Regions from separate parts of the Streptomyces sp. NPDC096046 genome, predicted to be linked through region 1. Evidence: riboswitches for the same ligand, from Rfam matches in the RefSeq annotation. Region 1 holds a riboswitch; each other region holds the start of a gene.
What was found. A riboswitch is a leader RNA that binds a small molecule or an ion and turns the genes downstream of it on or off. The one in region 1 is predicted to bind cyclic di-AMP.
Positions count from the first base shown of each region.

Region 2: it holds a riboswitch for cyclic di-AMP, as region 1 does, so the genes downstream of both, ABTX62_RS19260 (transglycosylase family protein) here and ABTX62_RS02360 (M23 family metallopeptidase) in region 1, are expected to answer to the same signal.
Region 3: it holds a riboswitch for cyclic di-AMP, as region 1 does, so the genes downstream of both, ABTX62_RS09940 (M23 family metallopeptidase) here and ABTX62_RS02360 (M23 family metallopeptidase) in region 1, are expected to answer to the same signal.

Region 1 is NZ_JBEOSZ010000001.1:482,714-490,140, forward strand. Features, by position in the region: gene ABTX62_RS02325 (SpoIIE family protein phosphatase) at 1-589, shown strand, start outside; gene ABTX62_RS02330 (MarR family winged helix-turn-helix transcriptional regulator) at 872-1,372, opposite strand; gene ABTX62_RS02335 (GTP cyclohydrolase II) at 1,491-2,132, opposite strand; gene ABTX62_RS02340 (MarR family winged helix-turn-helix transcriptional regulator) at 2,505-3,020, opposite strand; gene ABTX62_RS02345 (dihydrofolate reductase family protein) at 3,097-4,227, shown strand; gene ABTX62_RS02350 (hypothetical protein) at 4,322-4,516, shown strand; tRNA gene ABTX62_RS02355 (tRNA-Met) at 4,606-4,679, shown strand; cyclic di-AMP (ydaO/yuaA leader) riboswitch at 4,979-5,135, shown strand; gene ABTX62_RS02360 (M23 family metallopeptidase) at 5,147-6,181, shown strand; gene ABTX62_RS02365 (PrsW family intramembrane metalloprotease) at 6,398-7,427, opposite strand, start outside.
Region 2 is NZ_JBEOSZ010000020.1:64,552-71,978, reverse strand. Features, by position in the region: gene ABTX62_RS19275 (nucleoside triphosphate pyrophosphohydrolase) at 1-856, shown strand, start outside; gene ABTX62_RS19270 (cytochrome P450 family protein) at 1,147-2,445, shown strand; gene ABTX62_RS19265 (transglycosylase family protein) at 2,567-3,535, shown strand; cyclic di-AMP (ydaO/yuaA leader) riboswitch at 3,764-3,930, shown strand; gene ABTX62_RS19260 (transglycosylase family protein) at 3,935-4,663, shown strand; gene eno (phosphopyruvate hydratase) at 4,927-6,207, shown strand; gene ABTX62_RS19250 (FtsB family cell division protein) at 6,310-6,786, shown strand; gene ABTX62_RS19245 (DUF501 domain-containing protein) at 6,838-7,368, shown strand; gene ABTX62_RS19240 (Ppx/GppA phosphatase family protein) at 7,365-7,427, shown strand, end outside.
Region 3 is NZ_JBEOSZ010000008.1:111,581-119,007, reverse strand. Features, by position in the region: gene ABTX62_RS09955 (bifunctional acetate--CoA ligase family protein/GNAT family N-acetyltransferase) at 1-472, opposite strand, end outside; gene ABTX62_RS09950 (HPr family phosphocarrier protein) at 652-933, shown strand; gene ABTX62_RS09945 (GntR family transcriptional regulator) at 1,095-1,790, opposite strand; gene ABTX62_RS09940 (M23 family metallopeptidase) at 1,980-2,768, opposite strand; cyclic di-AMP (ydaO/yuaA leader) riboswitch at 2,781-2,945, opposite strand; gene ABTX62_RS09935 (M16 family metallopeptidase) at 3,138-4,526, opposite strand; gene ABTX62_RS09930 (M16 family metallopeptidase) at 4,523-5,893, opposite strand; gene ABTX62_RS09925 (DNA gyrase/topoisomerase IV subunit A) at 6,234-7,427, shown strand, end outside.

The DNA.
Region 1 (7,427 bases):
CGGCCGGGCTGAGCAGTCCGGTGACGCCTGGGGCCGGGTGCGCGGCGGCGACCGGCTGACCCTGCTGCTCGCCGACGGGCTCGGGCACGGGGCGAAGGCGGCCGAGGCCTCCACGGCGGCGGTGACGCAGCTGCGCGGCGTGGCCGAGCTGCCGCCCCCCGAGATCCTGCGGAGGCTGGGCCGGGCCCTGCGCCCCACCCGGGGCGCGGCCGTGGCGGTGGCCCAGCTCGACGTCGGCGCGGGGGAGTTGAGCTTCGCCGGGATCGGCAATGTCGGCGCCCGGCTGCGGACCGGCGGCACGTGGAAGGCGCTGCTGTCCCGCCCCGGCATCGTGGGCGCGCAGGCCCCGGCGTCCGTGCCCGTGCAGCGGGTGCCCTGGCAGGCCGACAGCCTGCTGGTCCTGCACAGCGACGGCCTGCCCAGCCGCTGGACGCCGCCCGACGACGGTGTCCTCCCCGGCTGCGACCCGGCGGTGGCGGCCGCGGTGGTGCTCCGCGACGCCGGGAGCGCGGCCCGGCCGACGCGGGACGACACCTGCGTGGCGGTACTGACCGCCGGTGGCGTGAGCCGCCACGGCTCGGGGGCCTGACGGGCGTCGAGGGGCGGGACGGCCGGCGGTGTGAGCGGCAGGGCTTGGGGAGGTGAGGGGTGTCGAGGGTGGGACGGTCGGTGGTGTTGACCGTCCTGGTGGTGTGAGCGGCAGGGCTTGGGGAGGTGAGGGGTGTCGAGGGTGGGACGGTCGGCGGTGTTGACCGTTCCGGTGGTGTGAGCCGTCAGGCTTGGGGATTTGGCGGGCGCCGAGGGGTCGGACGGTCGGCGGGAAGCCGGCGGCCGACCGCTGAGAAGACGCCGTCCGTGCGCTTCCCGGGACTCACTCGATCCCGTCTACGCCCGGTACCACCTTGTCCCGGGCCGTCAGGAATCCCCGCAATCCCCTGCGCAGTGCGGCCCGTTCGGCCGGTTCCATCGCGGCCAGCGCGGCGGCCAGGGCCTGGGCGCGGCGGCCGGCGACCTCCCCCAGCACATGCCGGCCGTGTGTGGTGAGCCACAGTTGCACCTCGCGGCGGGTGTCGGGGTGCGGGGACCGCTCCAGCAGGCCGGCCGCCGCCAGGCGGTCGCAGAGGCGGCTGGCCGTGGGGAGGCCGATGTCCAGGCCTTCCGCGAGTGCCGTCAGATTCAGGCCGGGCGTCGCCTGCACGGTGCGCAGGGCCCGCAACTGGTGCAGGGACAGGCGCAGGGAGGCCTCCTGGGCGGCGACCGACCACAGCGCCGTCAGACTCTCCACCGCATCGGCGATCTGCGATGCGACGGCCTCCGGACCATCGCCCGGTCCCCTCACCCGGTGGTCGCCGGGGCCGCCGAGATCGGTCACGAAACGGTCACTTCCATAAAGCTCCGGGTACGGATGAGGTCGCCCTCTTCCAAAGGCTGTACCCGAGGAACCGAGGGGCAAGCAGCTCGGTTCGGTGCCCGGCCGGACCGGGGGCGGTTCAGCCCGCGCTGAGTTCCGTCAGCGCGGCCAGCGGCAGCGTGTGCTGGGTCTGGAGGACCTTCGCGCGCAGGTAGCGGACGTTGTGGGCGGTGGTGAAGACGCCCGTGGGAACGCGGTCGCGCACGTCGACGCCCAGGGACCGCAACTGGCCCGCCTTGTCGGGGTTGTTGGAGAGCAGGTCCAGCTCGCCGATGCCCAGGGCCCGGAGCATCTGGGCCGCCGCCGTGTAGTCGCGGGCGTCCTCCGGCAGTCCGAGGGCCGCGTTCGCCTCGTAGGTGTCCAGGCCCTCGTCCTGGAGGGCGTAGGCGTCGAGCTTGTTGTAGAGGCCGATGCCCCGGCCTTCCTGGCGGAGGTAGAGGAGCACGCCGCCGCGCTCGGTTATGCGCTCGACCGCCTCGCGCAGCTGCGGGCCGCAGTCGCAGCGGGCGGAGCCGAACACGTCCCCGGTCAGGCACTCGGAGTGCAGCCGTACCAGCGGGACCGGCCCGGGCTCGCCCAGGACGACGGCCACGTGCTCCTGCCCGTCGGCCAGCCCGTGGAAGGTGACGAGCTCGGCGTCGGCCGTGTAGCCGTCGTGGAAGCGCAGCGGGACCCGGACGCGGGAGCGGGGGGTGGCGAGGACGGCGGGTGTGTCGGGCATGCGGGGCCTCCGGGTTCCGTTTCCTGCTCGGCTGCACAGCCGTATTGCTTCAGATTTGAAGCAGATGCACGAGGGGAACCCTACTCGTGCTTGAAATTTGAAGCAATGAGGATGAGGGGCGGGCTGGTGTGGCGAGCGTCACTGCCGGGTGGCCGACGTGATCGGCGTAGCAGCGGTGGCCCGGTGGCAGGGGTGGCAGGGGTGGCAGGGGTGGCAGCGGTGGCCGGGTGGCTGGGGTGGCCACGCGGGACCGCGTGGCCTACGTGGAGGCCGGAGTGCGCCCCGACCCGGGGCGAGGGCGGCTCGAACGGAGGTCAGTGAAGGAAGAAGGGGGCCCGCGTGGCCTGCGTGACCCGCGTCACCCCTGTCGCGTCACGCGCAGGGCGACGACGACCTCCGCCGCCACGGCACGTCGTCCGCCGCCGGCCGCGCCCCGTCCTCCTGGAGCCCTTGTGCGATCGCCGCGGAGATCATCTCCAGCTGCCCCACCTGCTCCTCGCTGAGCCGGTCGAACACGAAGCTCCGCACGGTCTCGACATGGCCGGGCGCCGCGCGCTCCAGCACGGCGAAGCCCTCGTCGGTCAGCGTGGCGACGCTGCCCCGCTTGTCGGCGGAGCAGGCCTCGCGCCGCAGCATGCCGTCCTTCTCCAGTCGCGTCACCGCGTAGGTCAGCCGGCTGCGCGTGATCTTCAGCCGCTCGGCGAGATCGGTCATGCGCAGCCGCCGTTCCGGGGACTCCGACAGGACGGACAGGATGGAGTAGTACAGGTGCGGCATGCCGGCGTCCTGCTGGAGCTGCCGGTCGATCGCGTCCTCCAGGAGCAGCGAGGCGGCGATGTAGGCGCGCCAGGCGCGCTGCTCATCGAGGGTGAGCCAGCGAGTCGTCATGCCGCCAGTGTAGGTTTGTTTCAAACTTGAACCAAGCCGGTCCAGTCCCGCCGTCCCGACCAGTCGCGGAGCGCCGATGCCTCACCCGTACGTCCTGCTGTCCGCCGCCGTCTCCCTCGACGGCTACCTGGACGACACCGGACCCGACCGCCTGCTCCTGTCGAGCCCGGCCGACTTCGACCGGGTCGACGAGGTCCGGGCCTCCGTCGACGCCATTCTGATCGGCGCCGGCACCATCCGCGCCGACAACCCCCGGCTGCTGGTCAACTCCGAGGCGCGCCGGACCGCCCGCACGGCCGCCGGGAAACCGGAGTACCCCCTGAAGGTCACCGTCAGCGGCTCCGGCGACCTCGACCCGGACGCCCCCTTCTGGCACACCGGCGGGGAGAAGGTCCTCTACACGACCGACCGGGGCGCCGCCCGCGCCCGTGCCCTCGGCCTCGCCACCGACGTCGTCCCGCTCGGGCCCGACCTCGACTGGCGGCGGCTCCTCACGCACCTGCACGACGTCCGGGGAGTACGCCGCCTCATGGTCGAGGGCGGTGGTCTGATCCACACCCAGCTCCTCACCCAGGGCCTGGCCGACGAACTCCAGCTGGTCCTCGCCCCGCTCTTCGTGGGCGACCCCCGGGCACCCCGCCTCTTCGGCCCCGGCGGCTACCAGGGCGGCCGGCTCCGGCTGCTGGAGTCGCGGCGGATCGAGGACGTCGTCCTCATGCGCTACGAGCCGACCGCCCCGGGCACCGGCCCCCTGCCCGCCGCCGCCGACCACCACTGGCTGGCCCTCGCCTGCGAACTGGCCGGCCACTGCCCGCCGTCGGACACGGCGTTCAGCGTGGGGGCGGTGGTGGTCGGCGCCGACGGCACGGAACTGGCCCGCGGCCACTCCCGCGAGGCGGGCGACCCGGTCGTGCACGCCGAGGAGGCGGCCCTGGCGAAACTCGACCCGGCCGATCCGCGCCTGTCCGGCGCGACGGTGTACAGCAGCCTGGAGCCCTGCGCCCGCCGCGCCTCCCGCCCCGCCCCCTGCGCCCGGCTGATCCTCGACGCGGGTGTACGGCGGGTCGTCACGGCCTGGCGTGAGCCGGACACCTTCGTCGCGGACGCCGACGGCAGCGGCCTTCTCTCGGCCGCCGGAGTGGAGGTCGTCGTCCTGCCGGAGCACGAGGAGCGGGCCAAGGCCCCGAACCGCCACCTCCCGGGCTGAGTGCGGGCCGATCGGTCCAACGGATCCTGCGTCCGCACCGCTGTCCGGGTCACGCTGCCTGCGGGGTCAGAACGACGGCGCGGAGGCGGCGGCCATGAGGTCAGCGCGGAGACGAAGGACGGCGGCACCCGAGTGGCTGTGCGGCGGACGCGTCGACGAGGGCCTCGGACCTCACCTGGAGGTCGCCCTCCACCACCCGGAGGAACGGATCGGCCGGCCCGTCCCCGCCGCTCACAAGGTGGCCGCACGGTCCCAACCGGCCGGGACCGACGACCTGTTCACCGCCTGAAAACCCTCACCCACACGGGCACCCCGGGCGGCTGAGCGGCGGGTGTGCGCGAAGCGTCCCGCGGATGGCGTACACTGGAGTCACAACGGCGCGGGGTGGAGCAGCTCGGTAGCTCGCTGGGCTCATAACCCAGAGGTCGCAGGTTCAAATCCTGTCCCCGCTACTGAAGGCCGAGGGCCGGAATCCGAAAGGGTTCCGGCCCTCGGTGCATTTCCCCGTAACCCTGATGACGGCCATTACGGTCGGTGAGCGAACCATCCCGTTCCGCATAACAACTGACATACCGTCAAACCCCGTCAGTCACTTGCGGTGTGGTCAACTCGCCCGATTTGAGCCGGTCATGGCAGGTAAGTCCGCGCGAAAAAGGTTAATGATCAAGTGGAATCGCTGGAATACCCCTCGCGCGTCTATTAACGTTCGATAACGCAGCGCGGTCGTCCCAGCCGTCACAGAAGGCGGCTCCGTGCGCACGCGCCGAATCCCGAAAGGGAACCGGGGAACCACCACTTGGGGTGAATCGCGCGGATGCCACCGTGGAAGCACGGCGGGTATACGCGCGTAGGAGACCTTCCTGCTCCGAACCCGTCAGCTAACCCGGTAGGCGAGAAGGAAGGAAAGGAGCACGCCCACGTGGCGTCAAACCGGCCTGCCCCCGCGGCCCCGCTCGCGCCGAAGCGCGACACCGACAGCTTCGGCTACGGCGGTCAGCGCACCGACGAGGGCCCGTTCCAGGAGTGGAACCCCACCGAGGAGTCCATCCGTCCCGTCCGTGGCCGGCACCGCGTCACCAAGCAGCGCGGCGGAGGTCTCGCCCGCAGCTCCACCGTCCTCGGCGTCGGTGTCATAGCCGCCGTCGGTGCGGGCGGCATGGCCAGCGCCCAGACCGGCAAGCCCCCGGTGTCCATCTCCGTGCCGGACCTGCCCTCGGTGGGTTCCCTCATCTCGGATGACGACACCCCCGAAGGTTCCGCCACCCCGCTCAGCAGCCTCGGCACCGCCACGGCGGACCCCCAGCAGGGCGCCTCCGGCGCGGGCGCCGGCGAGGCGCTGCGCGCCCGGATCATGGCGCAGGTCGAGCACCAGCAGGACCAGATCGAGACCAAGGCCGCCCAGGACGCGGCGGCCGCCGCCGAGAAGGCGGCGGCGGAAGCCGTCGCCAAGGCGGAGAAGGAAGCCAAGGCCAAGGCCGCCGAAGCCAAGAAGAAGGCGGAGGAAGAGGCCGAGAAGAAGGCCGAGGCCGAGCGGCTCGCCGCCCTCGCCAAGCAGTTCACGCTGCCGACCTCCTCGTACACCATCACCTCCAGCTTCGGCCAGGCCGGCGCCTACTGGTCCTCCGGCTACCACACCGGCCTCGACTTCGCCGCCCCCACGGGCACGCCGATCAAGGCGGTGCACAGCGGCACCATCACCGAGGCGGGCTGGAACGGCTCGTACGGCTACAAGACCGTCCTCACCCTCGATGACGGCACCGAGATCTGGTACGCGCACCAGTCGTCCATCGGCGTCAGCGTCGGCCAGAAGGTCAGCACCGGCGACGTCATCGGCCGCGTGGGCGCCACCGGCAACGTCACCGGGGCGCACCTCCACCTGGAGGTCCACTCCGGCGGATCCGCCGGCGGCATCGACCCGATGGCGTGGCTGCGGGGCAAGGGACTGAACCCGTAAGCCACCAGACCCGTTGAAGCACCGGCGGCCCTGACGACGACCCCCCGACGTCAGGGCCGGCGGTCTTCCCGGCGCGGTGTCCACGGGAGTGTCGTGCCCCGTGGGGAATGAGGTTCCCGTGGTCGCGGTGGTCGCGGTGCACGGTGGCCCTCGCCCGGCTCCGTGGCGGGCCGGGTGCGCGGTGGCACGGCGCGGAGGCCTTGGCCTGAGCCCGGGCTAGGAGCGGTACGGGTTGTACGCGGGGTAGGGCGCCGGCTGGTGGCCGTGGCCGTACACCCCGTACACCGGCCAGGGCTGAACCGCCGCCGGGACCGGAGGGGCCGTCATCCGGGCCGCGTGGTCCAGCGCCGGGCGGGCCACCTCCCGGCGCCGCCACAGCTCGCCGAGCAGCTCCCGCTCCCGTACGGCGAAGTCGGAGGCGGCGCTGCCCCGCCGGGCCCGGTGCCGCAGGAACGCCAGCGATGTCGCGTACGCCTCGTAGCGGGCCACCTCCCGGGCCGCCGCCCTGCCCGCGGACCGGCGGGCGTCCTGGCGGGCGATCCGCCGGGCCCGCATCGAGCCGAGCGCGAACGGCTCGGCGGGGGTCAGCCAGCCGGCCACGGCGTAGGCGGGCAGCTCCGCCCGCACGGTCTTCAGCTCCCGCTGCCGGGTCCAGATCACCAGCCACGTCAGCAGCCCGAAGATGGGCACCATGAACGCCGCGTACACGGCGAAGAACCCGTACTCGCCGAACGCCGACGAGCCGTTCCACATCGCGTGCATGCCCATCGCGAGCAGCAGCCCGGACAGCGGGAAGGCGACGCGGCGCAGATGCCGGTGCTCCGCCGAAAGCGCGGAGATGCCGAAGCCGATGCCGGTGAGGACGGTGAACAGCGGGTGCGCGAACGGCGACATGATGATGCGCACGAAGAAGGTCGCCGCCGTGACGGAGGCGATGCCGGTGCCGCCGGTGAGCTGGTCGGTGCCGAAGGCGGTGCCCAGGTAGAGGATGTTCTCCGTGAACGCGAAGCCGGTGGCGGTGACCCCGGCTATGACGACGCCGTCGACGATGCCGGTGAAGTCGCGGCGCCGGAAGAGGAAGACCAGCAGGACGGCCGCCGCTTTGGCCGACTCCTCGACCACCGGCGCTATCACCGTCGCGCCCAGGGTGTCCGCGCTGGACGGGTCAGCCGTCGCCGTCGCGATCCATCTCGTCGCGAAGCTGTTGGCGACGATCGCTATCAGCGCCGCCGCGCAGGCGCCCCAG
Region 2 (7,427 bases), on a different contig from region 1:
GGACGGCGCACACCCGCAGCTGCCGTATCTGCGCGAGGCGGGGATCCCGGTCGACGAGGCGTCCCCCACCGCCCAGGAGCTGGTCGACGCCTGCTCCGGGGGGCGCACGGTGGTCGTGGTGGCGACGGGTGAGGGCGAACCGGTCCTGACGGACGGACTGGCCCGCCTCGCCGGTACCGGCCGTATCGCCATGCCCGAGCTGGAGCTGCTGCCCGCTTCCTACGACCTCCCGGGCGCCCGGCTCCTCGACCTCGTCCAGGTCATGGACCGCATCCGCGTCGAATGCCCGTGGTCTTCGCAGCAGACCCACAAGGGCCTGGCGAAGTACGGCATCGAGGAGGCGTACGAACTCGTCGAGGCGATCGAGGAAGGCGACCGCGACGAACTGCGCGAGGAGCTCGGTGACGTCCTCCTCCAGGTCGTCTTCCACGCCCGCATCGCCGAGGAGGGCCGCCCGGAGGACGGGGAGGAGGCCTTCTCCATCGACGACGTGGCCGGCGGCATCGTCGCCAAGCTGATCCACCGCCATCCGCATGTCTTCGGCGACGCGACGGCCACCACCCCCGAGGAGGTCAAGGAGCACTGGCTGCGCACCAAGGCGGTCGAGAAGCGGCGCACCTCGGTCACCGAGGGCATTCCCCTCGGCCAGCCCGGTCTGGCCCTCGCCGCCAAGCTGGCCTCCCGCGCCCGCACGGCGAACCTGCACATACCGCTCCCGCCCGTCGAGGGCATCGGCTACGAGCTCCTCGCCCTGGCCGTCCGCGCCGAGTCCGAGGGCGTGGACCCGGAGGCGGCCCTGAGGGCGGCGGCCCGCGCCTACCGCGACGCGATCAGACGGGCCGAGGGCGAGGGCTGAACGGAAGGTCCGCGCCGAGTCCGAGGGCTGAACGGAAGGTCCGTGCCGACTTCGAGGGTTGACGGGAGGTCCGTGCCGAGCCTGAGGGTTGAACGGAAGGTCCGTGCCGACTTCGAGGGTTGACGGGAGGTCCGTGCCGAGCCTGAGGGTTGAACGGAAGGTCCGTGCCGAGCCCGAGGGCTAACGGAAGGCCCGCTCCGAGTCCGAGGGCTGAACGGAAGGGGAGCGGGCAGCAGGGGAGGGGCGGGAAGCGGGGCGGGAAGCGGCGGGAAGCCGGATACGGTCGACGCGTGACCGACCAGCCCCAGCCCCGCACCCCCGCGACCGCGCCCGACCTCTTCACCTGGGAGTTCGCGAGCAACCCCTACCCCGCCTACGCCTGGCTCCGCGAGCACAGTCCCGTCCACAAGACGCGGCTTCCCAGCGGCGTGGAGGCCTGGCTGGTCACGCGGTACGCCGACGCCAAGCAGACGCTCGCCGACCACCGGCTCTCCAAGAACCCGGCGCATCACGACGAACCGGCGCACGCCAAGGGCAAGACCGGAATCCCCGGGGAGCGCAAGGCCGAGCTGATGACACATCTGCTGAACATCGATCCGCCGGACCACACCCGGCTGCGGCGACTGGTGTCCAAGGCGTTCACGCCCCGCCGGGTCGCCGAGTTCGCGCCACGGGTGCAGGAACTCACGGACACCCTCATCGACGGGTTCGCGCGGAAGGGGTCCGCCGACCTCATCCACGAGTTCGCCTTCCCGCTGCCCATCTACGCCATCTGCGACCTGCTCGGGGTCCCCCGCGAGGACCAGGACGACTTCCGCGACTGGGCGGGCATGATGATCCGGCACCAGGGCGGTCCCAGGGGCGGCGTGGCGCGGTCGGTGAAGAAGATGCGCGGCTACCTCGCCGACCTCATCCACCGCAAGCGGGAGGCGCTGCCCGCCGAGCCCGCCCCCGGCGAGGACCTCATCTCCGGTCTCATCCGCGCCTCCGACCACGGTGAGCACCTCACCGAGAACGAGGCGGCGGCCATGGCCTTCATCCTGCTGTTCGCCGGTTTCGAGACCACCGTGAACCTGATCGGCAACGGCACCTACGCCCTGCTCACCCACCCCGAACAGCGGGCGCGGCTCCAGGCGTCCCTCGCCGCCGGGGAAACGGCCCTCCTGGAGACCGCCGTCGAGGAACTCCTGCGCTTCGACGGACCCGTCGAACTCGCCACCTGGCGTTTCGCCACGCAGCCCCTCACCCTCGGCGGGCAGCACATCGCGCCCGGCGACCCGGTTCTCGTCGTCCTGGCCGCCGCGGACCGGGACCCGGAGCGGTTCGCCGATCCGGACGTGCTGGACCTCGCCCGCCGCGACAACCAGCACCTGGGGTACGGCCACGGCATCCACTACTGCCTCGGCGCCCCACTCGCCCGCCTGGAGGGCCAGACCGCGCTCGCCACCCTCCTCACCCGCCTCCCGGACCTCCGGCTCGCGGCGGATCCGGCCGAGCTGCGGTGGCGCGGCGGCCTCATCATGCGCGGGCTGCGCACCCTGCCGGTGGAGTTCGCGGCGGCCGGACGTGACGAAACATCAGAGCTGTGATCTTCACGTGATCTGCGCGGCATTAACTTGTGACAAGTGATCTCCTGCCGATACGTTCACCCATCAACGCGGCCGGGATGCCGGACGCGTCGGTCACCGCTGTCGTGTGAAAGGTCTCCGTATGCTCTCCGGGAACGGTCGGCACCGTCGCCCCCGCCAGGCTCCGGCTCTCCTCGTGGCGGCCGGAGTGACCGGCTCCGCCATCGCGATCCCACTCCTCGGGGCCTCCGGTGCCAGCGCGGCCGACGGCACGACCTGGGACCGGATCGCGGACTGCGAGACCGGCGGCGCGTGGAGCCAGAACAGCGGCAACGGCTACTACGGCGGCCTGCAGTTGTCCCAGGAGGACTGGGAGAACCACGGCGGCCTCGAGTACGCCGCGAGCGCCGACCTGGCCAGTCGCTCCCAGCAGATATCCGTGGCCGAGAGAATCCTCGCCGACCAGGGGGTCGGCGCGTGGCGTACCTGCGGACTGCTCTCCGGCCTCCAGCAGGACGAGGGGTCGGGAGCCTCCGACTCGTCCGAAGCATCCGGTGAGGTGGACTCGCCCGGTCTGCTCGACGGCTACGAGTCGTCCTCTTCCGCGGAGCCTTCCGCGAGCCCTTCGTCGTCGCCCGACGCGCAGTCGATCCAGAAGGACGAGACCTCCAAGTCGGGCAAGTCGTCTGATTCCGCCTCTCGGGAGCAGGGGCAGAAGCAGGATCGGAAGCCCGACGGCTCTCCCTCCGCCACCCCCGGCGGTGACGAGTCCGGCAACTCCCGCCGGGGCGGCGACTCTTCGGCCCCGACGGACACCGGCTCCGGCCGTCACCGCGGCCCCAGCGCCGAGGAGGACGCCGCCTCCGCGGGCGGCCGTGAGGGCGCGCCCTCGGGCCGCCACGCCTCGCCCGGTGACGCCTCCCGGGGCGCGTCCGAGGGCTCCTACATCGTCGGCGTGGGCGACAGTCTCTGGTCCATCGCCGACTCCCTTGACGTCGACGGCGGATGGAACTCCCTCGACGACGGGGGCGAGCAGGCCGTCGGTACCGACCCGAACCTCATCCTCCCCGGTCAGACGCTCACGACAGGGGTCGAAGCGGACGAGGGGTAGCCGTTCGGGCAGTGCGGAAACCACGGCCGAAGTCACCCCGAAAGCGGGTGAGTTCACGTCACGTTTCGCGTCGAATGTCCCGTTTGAGGCCCGTGAGAGATAGATCTCAGAAGCCCTGATCGTCTTTGAAATTCCGTGGATCGCGTGTCTACGGTCGTGATCGCTCGTCACCGCGAGCCCCGGCTGCCGCAACGCCGAATCCTGCCAGCGGCGGTACGGGAACAGTCGTCGCGTCAAGCGCCGTAGGCAGGAGCGGGGGACCCAAGGTAAGTGCCCGACCGGCCGGTTGTGCCGGAAGGGCTTGGGGTGAAGCCGTGTCCCGGGAGGGGCGCGGCCGGGCAACTCAACCGGCCCGAACCCGACAGCTCACCTCGCAGGCGTCGGTGAGGGGATCTCTCCATGCTGTTTTCCGGTAAGGGCACGCACCGCCGTCCGTCCAAGGCCACGCGCGCCATCGCCATCGCCGGTGTCACCGGTGCCGCCGTCGCCGCCCCGCTGATGGCGGCCGGCAACGCCTCCGCCGCCACCGCCTCCGAGTGGGACGCCGTCGCCCAGTGCGAGTCCGGCGGCAACTGGTCCATCAACACCGGCAACGGTTACTACGGCGGTCTGCAGTTCTCCGCCTCCACCTGGGCCGGCTACGGCGGCACGAAGTACGCCTCCACCGCCGACCAGGCCACCAAGGCCCAGCAGATCGAGATCGCCGAGAAGGTCCTCGCGGGCCAGGGCAAGGGTGCCTGGCCGGTCTGCGGCAAGGGCCTGTCGAGCGCCGGTTACACCGGCGGCGGCTCCTCCAGCGGCTCCACCAGCAACTCCGGCGGCTCCTCCAGCAACTCCGGCGGCTCCTCGCAGCAGAGCGGGCAGAGCACCGAGACCCGCCAGACCGAGCAGCAGCCGGCTTCCCGCTCCGACGAGCGCCCGGCCGCCAAGAAGACCGTCACCACGCCGACCGGCAAGAAGGTCAAGAAGGGCGACGGCGAGTACAAGGTCGTCAAGGGCGACACCCTCAGCTCGATCGCCGCGGACGAGAAGGTCAAGGGCGGCTGGGAGAAGCTGTTCCAGCTGAACAAGGACATCGTCGAGGACGCCGACCTCATCTACCCGGGCCAGCAGCTGCACCTGAAGTAAGCAGCGGCTTGCCGGACCCGCCCAGGGTCCTCGTGCTCCCCGCCCCGGTGCGTCGTCCCCCGTACGCGCCGGGGCGGGGGTTTTTCGGCAACGGGCTTTGTTCCGTTCGGAAACAATTTACTCTCGGTTCTGTCCATGGGGTGGGCGACCCGGTGGCCGATCGCCCGGAGCCGGTTAGGCTCATGTCGCGAGCCACCACGGCCCGCACCTCGCAGGGTCCACGCGACCCGCGTCACCGCGTCACATCCAAGAAGGAGATGCTCGTGCCGTCCATCGACGTCGTCGTAGCCCGGGAAATCCTGGACTCCCGAGGCAACCCCACGGTCGAGGTCGAGGTCGGCCTCGACGACGGCAGCACCGGTCGTGCCGCCGTCCCGTCCGGCGCCTCCACGGGCGCCTTCGAGGCCATCGAGCTCCGCGACGGCGACTCGAACCGCTACCTCGGCAAGGGTGTGGAGAAGGCCGTCCTGGCGGTCATCGAGCAGATCGGCCCGGAGCTGGTCGGCTACGACGCCACCGAGCAGCGTCTGATCGACCAGGCGATGTTCGACCTGGACGCCACCGACAACAAGGGCTCCCTCGGCGCCAACGCGATCCTCGGCGTCTCCCTCGCCGTCGCCCACGCCGCCTCCGAGGCCAGCGACCTGCCGCTGTTCCGCTACCTGGGCGGCCCCAACGCGCACCTGCTGCCGGTGCCGATGATGAACATCCTGAACGGCGGCTCGCACGCCGACTCCAACGTGGACATCCAGGAGTTCATGATCGCCCCGATCGGCGCGGAGTCCTTCTCCGAGGCCCTGCGCTGGGGCGCCGAGGTCTACCACACGCTGAAGAAGGTCCTGAAGAGCAAGGGCCTGGCCACCGGCCTCGGCGACGAGGGCGGCTTCGCCCCGAACCTCGGCTCCAACCGCGAGGCCCTTGACCTCATCCTCGAGGCGATCAAGGAAGCCGGTTACACCCCCGGCGAGCAGATCGCCCTCGCCCTCGACGTCGCCGCCTCCGAGTTCTACAAGGACGGCGTCTACACCTTCGAGGGCAAGGACCGCTCGGCGGCCGAGATGACCGAGTACTACGCGGAGCTCGTCGACGCCTACCCGCTGGTCTCCATCGAGGACCCGCTGTTCGAGGACGACTGGGAGGGCTGGAAGACCATCACCGACAAGCTCGGTGACAAGGTCCAGCTCGTCGGCGACGACCTGTTCGTCACCAACCCCGAGCGTCTCGCCCGCGGCATCGAGGAAGGCGCGGCCAACGCGCTCCTGGTCAAGGTCAACCAGATCGGTTCGCTGACCGAGACCCTGGACGCCGTCGAGCTGGCCCAGCGCAGCGGCTTCAAGTGCATGATGTCCCACCGCTCCGGCGAGACCGAGGACGTCACCATCGCCGACCTGGCCGTGGCCACCAACTGCGGCCAGATCAAGACCGGCGCCCCGGCCCGCTCCGAGCGCGTCGCCAAGTACAACCAGCTGCTGCGCATCGAGGAGATCCTCGACGACGCCGCGGTGTACGCCGGCCGCTCGGCGTTCCCCCGCTTCAAGGGCTGACCCGGCCCGTAAGGAGCAGCGTCGTACGTACGTCCCCGTACTCGGTCCCGTACCGTGTCCGGGGACGTACGCGCGTATGACGGTGGAGCGGGAGGCGGACAGATGGCCGTGAAGGACCGGGACCGGTTCTCCACCGCGACCAGGATCCGGCTGCTCGGAGAGCAGACGGCGGCCCGGGTCTACCGCTCCCAGACCAAGCGCCAGGCCCGCCGCTCACGGCTGACCGGCCGGGCGGCGCTGCTCGCCCTGGTGATGTGCTCGCTGATCGTGGCCCTGGCCTACCCGATGCGCGAGTACGTCTCGCAGCGTGCCGAGATCGACGACCTCCAGCGCGAACAGCGGCAGGCCCGCGAGCGCGTCGAACGGCTGCGCGACCTGAAGGCGCGCTGGCAGGACGACGCCTACGCCGAGCAGCAGATCCGGCGGCGGTTGCACTACGTCATGCCGGGGGAGACGGGCTTCATCGTCGTCGACCCGCACGCGGCGAAGCCGTCGCGCACCGACTTGGGGGCGGCCGACCGCCCCTGGTACTCGAACGTCTGGGACGGGGTCGACAAGGCCGACGCCTCCGACCGGTGACCCGGCCCAGTCAGTGACCTGAACCCAGAGAAAGACAGCCTGAAGACAGTCATGGAAACGCCCCCGCCGACCACCCCGCGCACCGAGCCCACCGACGCGGACGTCGAGGCCTTCAAGCAGCAGCTCGGCCGACCCCCGCGCGGTCTGCGCGCGATCGCGCACCGCTGCCCGTGCGGACAGCCGGACGTCGTCGAGACGGCCCCGCGGCTGCCGGACGGGACACCGTTCCCCACGCTGTACTACCTGACGTGCCCACGCGCCGCCTCGGCGATCGGCACGCTGGAGGCCAACGGCGTGATGAAGGAGATGACCGAACGGCTGGCCTCGGACCCGGAACTGGCGGCCGCGTACCGTGCCGCGCACGAGGACTACATCCGCCGCCGCGACGAGATCGAGGAGCTGAAGAACTTCCCGAGCGCGGGCGGCATGCCGGACCGGGTGAAGTGCCTGCACGTGCTGGTGGGCCACTCGCTGGCCGCGGGCCCCGGGGTGAACCCGCTCGGGGACGAGGCCATCGCGATGCTGCCGGAGTGGTGGCGCAAGGGGCCGTGCGTGAGCACCGCCGAGGAGGACGCCCGGTGACCCGGGTCGCCGCCGTGGACTGCGGTACGAACTCCATCCGCCTGCTGGTCGCCGACGCG
Region 3 (7,427 bases), on a different contig from region 1:
TCTTGTTGTTGGCGGGCAGCACCTCGGCGGCGAAGCGGCGGATGCCGCGCTCGCGGGCGACGGCGCCGATGTGTTCGAGCAGGGCGGAGGCGACACCGCGGCCCTGGTGTGCGTCCTGCACCAGGAAGGCGACCTCGGCCTCGTCGGCGGGTGCGGACGCGGGCATTCCGTCAGCGCCGATGCGGTCGTAGCGTACGGTGGCGATGAACTCGCCGCCGACCGTGGCCGCGAGTCCCACCCGGTCCACAAAGTCGTGGTGCGTGAAGCGGTGGACGTCCTTGGCGGACAGGCGAGGGTACGGCGCGAAGAAGCGGTAGTACTTCGACTCGTCGGAGACCTGCTCGTAGAAGCTGACCAGGCGATCGGCGTCATCGACGGTGATGGGCCGGATGCGCGCGGTACCCCCGTCGCGCAGCACCACGTCGGCTTCCCAGTGGGCGGGATACTCGTGCCGGTCCGGCGAGGTCTGCATGGGCCCCAGAGTACGGCTAGCGTCCGACAGCGGCGCGAGGCAGTCTGTGGAGGGCGTCAGTCGGGTCGAGGCCGCGATCCGACGGCACCCCGGGGCGGTCCTGGAGGACCGCTCCCGGCGCAGCTTCACGGTATGGGAAACTGGTCTAGACAACCCTGAAAAGCGAAGGGCAGCAACACATGGCTGAGCGCCGCGTCAACGTCGGCTGGGCCGAGGGTCTCCACGCCCGTCCCGCCTCCATCTTCGTCCGAGCCGCCACGGCCGCAGGCGTCCCGGTGACGATCGCCAAGGCAGACGGCAAGCCCGTCAACGCGGCCTCGATGCTGGCCGTCCTGGGCCTCGGCGCCCAGGGTGGCGAGGAGATCGTCCTCGCCTCCGACGCCGAGGGCGCGGACGCCGCCCTGGACCGGCTGGCCAAGCTGGTCTCCGAGGGTCTCGAGGAGCTTCCCGAGACCGTCTGATTTTCCCGGGCGCCCGATCGGGCGCACAGCGAAGGGCTCGTCCGAATTCACCGGGCGAGCCTTTCACCATTCCCGTTCCCCCCGGACGGGAATTGCGCGCAGCAGGGCAGCGTGAATAGGCCCCCGCGAATTAACCGCTCTCTTTGTATACGGCTGCCGTGTTAATGCCGCAGGCTCGGTGTGTTTACGGGATGTTGCGAGTTCCTCACACGCTCGGCGCGCTCGCCGCCGGAGGCGAGGCGCAGGCGGTGCGCGCCCGTCGCGCGCTCGGTGTGCAGCGCCGTGACCGCCCGCGCGCGCTCGGCGTCCCCACGCGCCACCGCGTCCACGATCGCACCGTGCTCGGTCCAGGACTCCACGGGGCTGAGCGGCGCCTCCACCGCGTACATCCAGGCGATCTTGTGGCGGAGCTGGGTGAGCACCGAGGTCAGCGCGGGACTGCCGGAGGCCTGGGCGAGCGTCTCGTGGAACCAGCCGCCCAGGGAGCGCAGATCGTCGCTGGCGCCGCGGCGGGCCCGCTCCTGGCCCAGCCGGACCAGACCGCGCAGGACCTTCAGATGCGCCTCGGTGCGGCGCTGGGCGGCCCGGGCGGCGCCGAGCGGTTCCAGCAGCATGCGCATCTCCAGCAGGTCGGCCGCCTCCTGCTCGGTGGGTTCGGCCACGCACGCGCCCGCGTGCCGCCGGGTAACCACGAAGCCCTCGGCCTCCAGGGTGCGCAGTGCCTCGCGGACGGGGACCCGCGAGACGCCGTAGCGGCGCGCGAGGAGTTCCTCGGTGAGCCGGCTGCCGCGCGCGTGGACACCCGCGACGATGTCGTCCCGGATGGCCGTGCACACCGAGTGCGCGGGAATACGCATATCCGACCTCCGCTTAATCCCCGTGAAACGCCGGCGAGCGGCGCGTGTTCCGTGACTCTATTGCAATGAGCCGGAATTTCCGACGGCAGACGGGAATCCATGGATATTTTTTGGACAGCCCGCCGCCGTAAACGCCGAAAGCCCCGGCTCGCGGGAGCCGGGGCTTCGGGCGGAGTGAAGAGGCGTCGGTCAGACGTTCACGCCGTGCGAGCGGAGGTAGGCGACCGGGTCGATGTCCGAGCCGTACTCGGGGCTCGTACGGGCCTCGAAGTGCAGGTGCGGGCCGGTGACGTTGCCGGTCGCGCCGGACAGGCCGATCTGCTGGCCGGGGGTGACCTGCTGACCCACCGAGACGCCGACGGAGGACAGGTGGCCGTACTGGGTGTACGTCCCGTCGTTCATCTTGATCACGATCTGGTTGCCGTAGGAGCCGCCCCAGCCTGCCTCGACGACGGTGCCCGCGCCGACCGCGTGGACGGAGGTGCCGGTGGCGGCGTGGAAGTCGATGCCGGTGTGGCTGCCGGAGGACCACAGGCCGCTGCTGGCCTTGTAGCCGGTGGAGACGTACGAGCTGGAGATCGGGGCCACATAGGCGTCGAGGCGCTTGCGCTCGGCCTCGCGGGCGGCGCGCTCCTTGGCCTCACGGGCCTTCTCGGCCGCTGCCTTGGCCTTCTCGGCGGCCTCGGCGGCGCGCTTGCGCGCGGCCTCCTCGGCCTTCTGCTTGGCGGCGGCCTCGTCGGCGGCCTGCTGCTGCGCGAGGGCCTGGGCGTCGATCTGCTGGGCCACGGTGTCGCCCATGGTGACGACCGGGGTGAGGCCCGTCTGTTCGGCGGCGGGCTCGGCGGCGAAGGCCGCGGGGGCCGCCACGGTGCCGATCACGCCGGTGGTGGCGAGGGCCGCGACGCCCGCCGCGCGGGCGGTGCCGCGCTGGATCCTGCTGGGACGACGGTGCTTCCCGGTGGCGCGAGTGAACGCCATGTAGTGGCTGGTCCTTTCCTTCCCTCTCGCCTACCGGGTTAGCTGACGGGTTCGGAGCAGGAAGGTCTCCTACGGACTCCCTCGCGGTTCGCGCGGGCGCCCGATTCACCCCAGGGACTGCGATGGGTCCCCGGCTCCCCTGGCTCGCGCCGTACGGGGACTCGGCGATGACTGTCCGGTGCCGCGGGTGCGGCGCACTGCCTGACGAACAGCCCGGATGACGCTAAGCGGCGCCAGTTTCAATTCCCAAACGGATCCCGGCTTTTGTAGCGCATCCCACAGGGCAGACAGGCAACCTCCGTATCAATTCGGGCATAAAGGAGCCCTGGCGCCTGGGAAGGCGACCAGGGCCCCTGTGCGCGCGTGCCGCTACTCGGCGGCGACGACGGTGACTTCGCCGATGCCGAGGGCCTCCACCGGCGCCTTGATCTGCGCCGCGTCGCCGACGAGGACCGTCACCAGACGGTCCACCGGGAACGCGCTCACGGCCGCCGCCGTGGCTTCCACGGTGCCCGTGGCGGCGAGCTGCCGGTACAGGGTGGCCTGGTAGTCGTCGGGCAGGTGCTGCTCGACCTGGTCGGCCAGCGTGCTCGCGACCGCCGCCGCCGTCTCGTACTTCAGCGGCGCCACGCCGACCAGGTTCTGCACGGCGACGTCCCGCTCGGCGTCGGTCAGACCTTCGGCGGCCAGGGTGCGCAGCACCGTCCAGAGATCCTCCAGAGCGGGCCCGGTGTTGGGCGTGTCGACGGAACCGCTGATGGCGAGCATCGCGGCACCCGTGCCGTCCGGGGCGGACCTGAGGACCTGGCCGAACGCACGCACGCCGTAGGTGTAGCCCTTCTCCTCGCGCAGGACGCGGTCCAGGCGGGAGGTGAGGGTGCCACCGAGGCAGTAGGTGCCGAGCACCTGGGCGGGCCACACGCGGTCGTGCCGGTCCGGGCCGATCCGGCCGATCAGCAGCTGCGTCTGGACGGCGCCCGGGCGGTCCACGATGACGACCCGGCCGGTGTCGTCCGCGGTCACCGGCGGCACCGGGCGCGGCTCGGCCGAGGAGCCCGTCCACGCGCCCAGGGTGTCGCCGAGCAGGGCGTCGAGGTCGATGCCGGTGAGGTCGCCGACCACCACCGCGGTGGCCGTGGCGGGGCGGACGTGCTTCTCGTAGAAGCCGCGTACGGCCGCGGAGTCGATCGTGGCGACCGTCTCCTCGGTGCCCTGCCGGGGCCGCGACATGCGCGAGCCCGCCGGGAACAGCTCCTTGGAGAGCTCCTTGGCGGCGCGACGGGAGGGGTTGGCCAGCTCGTGCGGGATCTCGTCGAGGCGGTTGCGGACCAGCCGCTCCACCTCGCTGTCGGCGAACGCGGGCGCCCGGAGGGCGTCGGCGATCAGGCCCAGCCCCTTGGCGAGCCGGGAGGCCGGCACCTCCAGGCTGAGCCGGACGCCGGGGTGGTCGGCGTGCGCGTCGAGGGTGGCGCCGGCACGCTCCAGCTCGGCGGCGAACTCCTCCGCGGAGTGCTTGTCGGTGCCCTCGGAGAAGGCCCGGGCCATGATCGTGGCCACGCCGTCGAGGCCGGCCGGCTCGGCGTCCAGGGGGGCGTCCAGCAGCACCTCCACGGCGACGACCTGCTGGCCGGGGCGGTGGCAGCGCAGCACCGTCAAGCCGTTGTCGAGCGTGCCCCGCTCGGGTGCCGGGAAGGCCCAGGGCCGGGCCTCGCCCGCCTGCGGCCGGGGGTGGAAGTCCATCGTGGCGAACTCGGTCACTTGGCCGCCTCCTCGTTCTCGTCGGTGGCCGCGGCTGCGGTGTCCTCGGCGTCGTCGGTCTCGTCGGCGACGGGCTCGTAGACGAGCACCGCGCGGTTGTCGGGGCGCAGGCGGGCCTTGGCGACCTCCTGGACCTCCTCCGCCGTGATCTCCAGCACGCGATGGACGGCGGTCAGGGCGAGCTGCGGGTCGCCGAACAGCACGGCATACCGGCACAGTTCGTCGGCGCGGCCCGCGACCGTGCCGAGCCGGTCCAGCCATTCGCGCTCCAACTGGGCCTGGGCCCGCTCCATCTCCTCGGCGGTGGGGCCCTCCTCGGCGAACCGGGCGAGCTCCTCGTCGATGGCGGTCTCGATGACCGGAACCTCCACGTCACCGGACGTCTTCACGTCCAGCCACCCCAGGGAGGGCGCCCCGGCGAGCCGCAGCAGGCCGAAGCCGGCCGCCACGGCCGTACGGTCGCGCCGCACCAGGCGGTTGTAGAGGCGGGAGGACTCACCGCCGCCGAGGACGGTGAGGGCGAGGTCGGCCGCGTCGCACGCGCGTGTGCCGTCGTGCGGCAGCCGGTAGGCGGCCATCAGCGCACGCGCCGGGACCTCCTCCTCGACGACCTCGCGCAGCTGCTCGCCGATGGTCTCCGGCAGCGAGCCGTCGCGCGGGGCGGGCTTGCCGTCGTGACCGGGGATGGAGCCGAAGTACTTCTCCACCCAGGCGAGGGTCTGCTCCGGGTCGATGTCTCCGACCACCGAGAGCACGGCGTTGTTCGGCGCGTAGTAGGTGCGGAAGAACGCGCGCGCGTCCTCCAGGGTCGCCGCGTCCAGGTCGGCCATCGAGCCGATCGGTGTGTGGTGGTAGGGGTGGCCCTGCGGGTAGGCGAGGGCGGTCAGCTTCTCGAAGGCCGTGCCGTAGGGGACGTTGTCGTAGCGCTGGCGGCGCTCGTTCTTGACGACGTCCCGCTGGTTCTCCATCGACTCGTCGTCGAGCGCGGCCAGCAGGGAGCCCATGCGGTCGGCCTCCAGCCAGAGGGCGAGTTCCAGCTGGTGGGCGGGCATGGTCTCGAAGTAGTTGGTCCGCTCGAAGCTGGTCGTGCCGTTGAGCGAGCCGCCCGCGCCCTGGACGAGCTCGAAGTGGCCGTTGCCCTTGACCTGGACGGATCCCTGGAACATCAAGTGCTCGAAAAGGTGAGCCAGGCCGGTACGCCCCTTGACTTCGTGGCGTGAGCCGACGTCGTACCAGAGGCACACCGCCGCGACCGGGGTCAGGTGATCCTCGGAGAGCACCACGCGCAGGCCGTTGGCCAGGCGGTGCTCGGTCGCTGTCAGGCCTCCGGAGCCTGCCTGGGCTGTGGCCGTGTGACCCATGGGCATGTACGTCCCTTCGCTCGCTGAGCGGTTGTTCAGACCGCGGATTCCTGCCGGTCCTGCCACTGTATGCAAGCGCGCGAAGCCCTGGTGAAGTTCCCGGCGGCGACCTGGAGCCCGACGGCCCGAGAGGCGTCCTGGACGGGCCCTGGTCCCAGTTGTCAGTGCGGCGGTCCACAATGGTCGGCGTCAGATCCGGATCGCAGCAGCATGAGCGAGCCGCAGGGGCGGCCGGTGACGAGAGGGCGAGCGCGCACAGGCCCGAAGGGCTGAGTACGGTCGACGTCGCGACACCGACATGAACGCCCCACAGGCGAGCGACCAGTAACAGGAGGAGCCGGCAGCGATGGCCCGCCGCAGCACGAAGACCCCGCCGCCCGACGACTCGTACGAGGAGCGGATCCTCGACATCGACGTCGTCGACGAGATGCAGGGCTCCTTCCTCGAGTACGCGTACTCGGTGATCTACTCCCGCGCCCTGCCGGACGCACGCGACGGCCTCAAGCCGGTGCACCGCCGCATCGTCTACCAGATGAGCGAGATGGGTCTGCGTCCCGAGCGCGGATACGTCAAGTGCGCTCGTGTCGTCGGCGAGGTGATGGGCAAGCTGCATCCGCACGGCGACGCGTCGATCTACGACGCCCTCGTGCGCATGGCCCAGCCCTTCTCGATGCGGGTCCCCCTGGTCGACGGCCACGGCAACTTCGGCTCGCTGGGCAACGACGACCCGCCGGCCGCCATGCGGTACACCGAGTGCCGGATGGCCGAGGCGACGAGCCTGATGACGGAGTCGATCGACGAGGACACCGTCGACTTCAACCCCAACTACGACGGCCAGGAGCGGGAACCGGTGGCCCTGCCCGCCGCCTTCCCGAACCTGCTGGTCAACGGCGCCTCGGGCATCGCGGTCGGCATGGCCACGAACATGGCACCGCACAACCTGCGCGAGGTCATCGCCGCCGCCCGCCACCTGATCAGGTATCCGGGTGCTGATCTCGACGCCCTGATGAAGCATGTGCCGGGCCCCGACCTGCCCACCGGCGGCCGCATCGTCGGCCTGTCCGGCATCCGGGACGCCTACGAGTCCGGCCGCGGCACGTTCAAGATCCGGGCGACGGTGTCGGTGGAGCCGGTGACGGCCCGCCGCAAGGGCCTCGTCGTCACGGAGCTGCCCTTCACGGTCGGCCCCGAGAAGGTCATCGCCAAGATCAAGGACCTGGTCGGTTCGAAGAAGCTCCAGGGCATCGCCGACGTCAAGGACCTCACCGACCGCGAGCACGGCCTGCGCCTGGTCATCGAGATCAAGAACGGCTTCGTGCCGGAGGCGGTCCTGGAGCAGCTCTACAAGCTGACGCCGATGGAGGAGTCCTTCGGCATCAACAACGTGGCCCTGGTCGACGGCCAGCCGCTCACGCTGGGGCTGAAGGAGCTCCTGGAGGTCTACCTCGACCACCGCTTCAACGTCGTACGGCGGCGCTCGGAGTTCCGTCGCGGCAAGAAGCGCGACCGGCTGCACCTGGTCGAGGGTCTGCTGACGGCC